DNA from 2 places in the Martelella endophytica genome. Region 2 is predicted to be linked to the other one. Evidence: riboswitches for the same ligand, from Rfam matches in the RefSeq annotation. Region 2 holds a riboswitch; the other holds the start of a gene.

Region 1 (2,391 bases), 1.7 Mb from region 2:
TCGTCCGGGTTCGAACGCTCTTCAAGGAAGAACGCCTCTGCCCGAACTTCGATGCCATGCGTGACTGCCGTTTCCATGGCCTCCCCCAAGGCCCACGATTTCACGCCATCTTTCGCTCAAGTCGGCAATTTTGCAAGCGCCTGGGCGAAATCCTCCAGCAGGTCGTCGGTATCCTCGATGCCGGCGGAGAAGCGGATCGTGCCGCCCGAGATGCCGAGCTCGGCACGGGCCTCGTCGGAGAGGTTCTTGTGGGTGGTGGTGGCCGGATGCGTGATCAGGCTCTTGGAATCACCGAGATTGTTGGAAATCGAGACGATGTCGAGCGCATCCTGGAAGGCAAAGGCCGCTTCCTTGCCACCCTTCAGTTCAAAGGCGATCAGGGAGGAGCCGGCGGTCATCTGCTTGGCGATGATATCCGCCTGCGGATGGTCGGCGCGGCCGGGATAGACGACGCGCGCAACCTGCTTCTGGTCGGCCAGGAAATCGGCGATCTTGCCGGCGCTTTCAGTCTGCTGGCGGACGCGAAGCGGGAAGGTCTCGAGCCCCTTCATCAGAAGCCAGGCATTGAACGGCGACAGCGCCGGTCCTGTGTGGCGGAAATAGTCCTGCAACTCTTCCTCGATCCACTCCTTCGATGACAGCACGACGCCGCCAAGGCAGCGGCCCTGACCGTCGATATGCTTGGTCGCCGAATAGATCACCACGTCTGCGCCGAGTTCGAGCGGCTTCTGGTAGAGCGCGGTAGCGAATACGTTGTCGACGACGAGGCGGGCGCCGGCCTGATGGGCGAGCTTGGCAACGCCTGCAATATCAACGACTTCCAGCGTCGGGTTGGTGGGGCTCTCGAGGAAGAACAGCTTGGTGTTCGGACGGATGGCAGCTTCGAAATTGGCAAGGTCGCGGCCATCGACCAGTGTGCACTCAATGCCGTATTTCGGTGCCAGCGTTTCGACCACCCAGCGGCACGAGCCGAACAGCGCACGCGCCGCCACGATGTGATCGCCGGCGCGCAGCTGGCAGAGAATGGCGGCGGAAACGGCGGCCATGCCGGATGCGGTGGCGCGGGCTTCTTCCGCGCCTTCGAGCGCGCACATGCGCTTTTCGAACATGTCATTGGTCGGGCTGCCGTAGCGGGCGTAGATGAAGCCTTCTTCCTCGCCCTTGAAGCGGGCCTCGGCCGCGGCGGAATTCTCGTAGAGGAACCCTTGGGTCATGAAGATGCCTTCCGACATTTCGCCGAACTGCGAACGCAGGCTGCCGCCATGCACGAGCTTGGTTTGAGGACGCCAGGACTTCTTCATTGTCTTTCTCCAAACAAAAAAACCGGTCGCGAGGGACCGGTTACCCGGTCTTTTAGCAAGTTGTTTAACGTGGCTGCAAGCCGACCGGCCAAATCACCACAGGATAAGTGTCGCATAGTCCTTCAGGGCGCTTGCGTCAATTCCGAAAGCTTGGTTTTGTCGCGCCACAGGAGCAAAAACATGTCGCACACCCCCGGAATTCTCGCGGATAACGCCATTGCCGGTCTCTTCGAAACGGGCCGTCTCACCGCGGAGGCGGCGCTCGATGATGACCAGATCCAGCCGGCCAGCCTCGATCTTCGTCTGGGCGCAAAAGCCTATCGCGTGCGGGCAAGCTTCCTGCCGGGGCCGGGACACCGCGTCGCCGACAAGCTCTCCCGCCTCAGCCTGCACGAAATCGACCTTACCGAAGGGGCAGTGTTGGAAACGGGCTGCGTCTATCTTGTCGAACTGATGGAAGGCCTGTCGCTCGATCCCGCCATGTCGGCCTCCACCAATCCGAAGAGCTCGACCGGAAGGCTCGATATCTTCACCCGCGTTCTCGCCGATCATGCGCAGGAATTTGACATCATTCCAGCGGGTTACAACGGTCCGCTCTACCTCGAGATCTCGCCGCGCACCTTTCCGGTAATCGTACGCAAGGGCTCGCGCCTGTCGCAGATTCGCTTCCGCGTCGGCCATGCCGTGCTTGCCGAGGATGAACTGATGGCGCTGCATCATGCAGAAACGCTGGTCGCAAGTGACATGCCGAATGTTTCAGGCGGCGGCATCGCGCTGTCGATCGATCTCGCGGGCGAAGGGCTGGTCGGCTATCGCGGTAAGCATCACACCGGTGTCATCGATGTCGATCGCAAGGCGGGCTACGACGTCCTCGATTTCTGGGAGCCGATCGAGGGACGCGGCAAGGGCGAACTGATCCTCGATCCGGACGAGTTCTACATCCTCGTCTCGCGGGAGGCCGTGCACGTGCCGCCGCTCTATGCCGCGGAGATGACGCCGTTCGATCCGCTGGTCGGCGAGTTCCGGGTGCATTATGCCGGCTTCTTCGATCCGGGTTTCGGCCATGCCGGGGCAGGGGGCAAGGGCTCGC
Region 2 (2,391 bases):
GTTGCAGTCGACCTGATATTCCTTGCCGTCGATCGAAAAACGGCCATTGGCGATGCGGTTTGATGAACGGCCGGGCGTGGCGCCGAAATAGGGAGAATGGGTGAGGTAGTGATCGAAGCTGTCGAAGCCGAGCACCAGGGCGTGATCGTGGCCTTCAAGGCGCAGGTCCTGGACGACGGCGCCCCAGTTCAACACCTTCGCGGTCAGCCCGCCGCCTGAGATCGTCACACGGGAGACGGTCTCGCCGTCTTTCGTTTTACCAAAGGGTTGCGGCGCGTTCATATCGTTCCTCCGTGTATGGAATGCCATTGCGGGCGGATATTGCGCCGGAACCTTGCCGCCTTCAAGTCGCCGGCGCGCCGATTTCTTCCAGATAATAGGGGGTCGTCTGGTAGACCTCGTTGATCCAGTTGCCGAACAAGAGATGCGCGTGCGAGCGCCACCGGTTCTGCGGCGTGCGCGCCGGATCGTCGCCCGGGAAATAGTTGTAGGGCAGGTCGACCGGCACATTGGCGGCGACGTCGCGCCGGTATTCATCGCCAAGCGAGCCGGAATCATATTCGATGTGATTGAACATGTAGAGGCGGTTGGCGAAACTCTCATGCGCGAGACAGGGCCCGACCTCGTCGGAATCCATCAGCAGCTCCAGCCCGTCGACCTGCTCGAGGTCCTCGCGGCGCATCTCCGTCCAGCGCGAAACCGGAATCTGGAAATCATCCGAGAAGCCGTTGAGATAGACCGAGGCCGGTTTCAGGTTGCGGTGGCGATAGATGCCGAAGGCCTTCTTGTCGAGCAGCGTCTTCGGCACGCCATGAAAGTGATAGGCGGCCGCCATCGCCCCCCAGCAGATGTTCATCGTCGAGTGGCAGTGGGTGGTCGTCCAGTCGAGGATTTCCTTCAATTCGTCCCAGTAGGTGACTTCCTCGAAATCGAGCGTCTCCACCGGCGCGCCGGTGATGATGAAGCCGTCGAACTTGCGCTCGGCGATCTCGTCCCAGGTGTTGTAGAAGGACAGCAGGTGCTCGATCGGCGTGTTCTTGGCCTTGTGGCCGCCGACGCGCACCAGCGACAATTCGATCTGCAGCGGCGAGGCACCGAGCAGGCGGGCGAACTGCAGCTCGGTCTTGATCTTGTTCGGCATGAGGTTGAGCAGCCCGAAGTGCAGCGGGCGGATATCTTGCCGCTCCGCCACCGTTTCCGTCTTGACCCGCACGCCTTCCGCAATCAGCGTTTCATAGGCGGGCAGTGTATCTGGAATCTTGATAGGCATGTTCACGTCCATACAAACAGAAAACCGGCCGCGTCCAAATCGCAGGCCGGGGGCTTCCGCTCGCTCGGCCCTTTAGCGACTTGTTTAACGTGGCTGCAAGCCGGCCGGCCAAATCACCACGAGGAGGAAGTCAATAGCGCCGTAGATGGCGTACGTCAATATTGGGCCTAGGATGCCGCCTGCCGCCCGAAGCACTAAATGATCGCGTCAATGTCACCGAAAAGCGGAAAAAGTGGCCAGCTATCAGTGCCTCGTCCGGACTCATAATCAAGCAAAAGAAAGGCGCACTTGAAGGTAGTAGGCTTCGCAATTTCAGCCGTTCGAATCCAACGATCCAACTGGCCTGCTGTGAGCCAAGGCTCGGCTGAGAAAATCAGCAGAACGTCTATTTCTATGCCCCGCCGATCGTATCGTTCAGATTTCCTATCGATAATATTCGAAATTTCAGTTGTTAGGCGTTCGTCGGTCCACTGCATATCTTGGAATAAACTTCCACTGTGAACAAACTCGTTGTGCGCAGCTCGATGCTTGTGCTTCTGGTTGACCAACTGAACGAGCTCCACGCCGATGTTCTTTCCGCCGATATCTACGAAGAAATCAGGTGGTTCACTGGCGTTTGTCTCGATAGAGGCGACCTTAACACCAAGCGTGTAGGTGAGAGAATTACTCCATTCTTCGATGACAGTCCTCTCGACGATCTTTTTGTCGGTTTCAGACTGGTAGTTGAAAATCCCGGCATAGCCGTGGGATTTGTTGATGAGACCGATCCAACGCCTAAACTCTGCCCATTCCTCATCAATTTCCAAGGTTTCACGCTCCTCTCTGATGTGTTCTCTCTTATAATGCCGCCCGCCGCCAGGCTGCGGTGGCGATGCCCATGGCCATCAGCGCGCCGCCGCCGATGCGGGGCAGGATGGCGGTGACCGCGGGGGAGGCGATCTTCTCGCGCAGCTTGTCGGCGGCGAGCGCATAGGAGAGCGTGTTGACGACGGCGAGGCCGACGAAGGTCGCGATCAGGATCGAAAATTGCGGCAGCAGCGGCGCGTCGGGCTTCACGAATTGCGGCACGAAGGCGATGAAGAACACGATCGATTTCGGGTTCAGCGCCGTCACCATCAAGG

Evidence for each region. A riboswitch is a leader RNA that binds a small molecule or an ion and turns the genes downstream of it on or off. The one in region 2 is predicted to bind S-adenosylmethionine.
Region 1: another riboswitch for S-adenosylmethionine. It lies ahead of TM49_RS12520 (O-succinylhomoserine sulfhydrylase); the one in region 2 lies ahead of TM49_RS20600 (homoserine O-succinyltransferase).

Annotation. Positions count from the first base shown of each region.
Region 1 covers NZ_CP010803.1:2,753,542-2,755,932, forward strand. Annotated here, with positions in the region: gene apaG (Co2+/Mg2+ efflux protein ApaG) at 1-77, opposite strand, end outside; gene TM49_RS12520 (O-succinylhomoserine sulfhydrylase) at 117-1,301, opposite strand; SAM riboswitch at 1,334-1,411, opposite strand; gene TM49_RS12525 (2'-deoxycytidine 5'-triphosphate deaminase) at 1,482-2,391, shown strand, end outside.
Region 2 covers NZ_CP010803.1:4,420,899-4,423,289, reverse strand. Annotated here, with positions in the region: gene TM49_RS20605 (aldose epimerase family protein) at 1-282, opposite strand, end outside; gene TM49_RS20600 (homoserine O-succinyltransferase) at 344-1,270, opposite strand; SAM riboswitch at 1,323-1,400, opposite strand; gene TM49_RS20595 (hypothetical protein) at 1,465-2,076, opposite strand; gene TM49_RS20590 (LysE family translocator) at 2,108-2,391, opposite strand, start outside.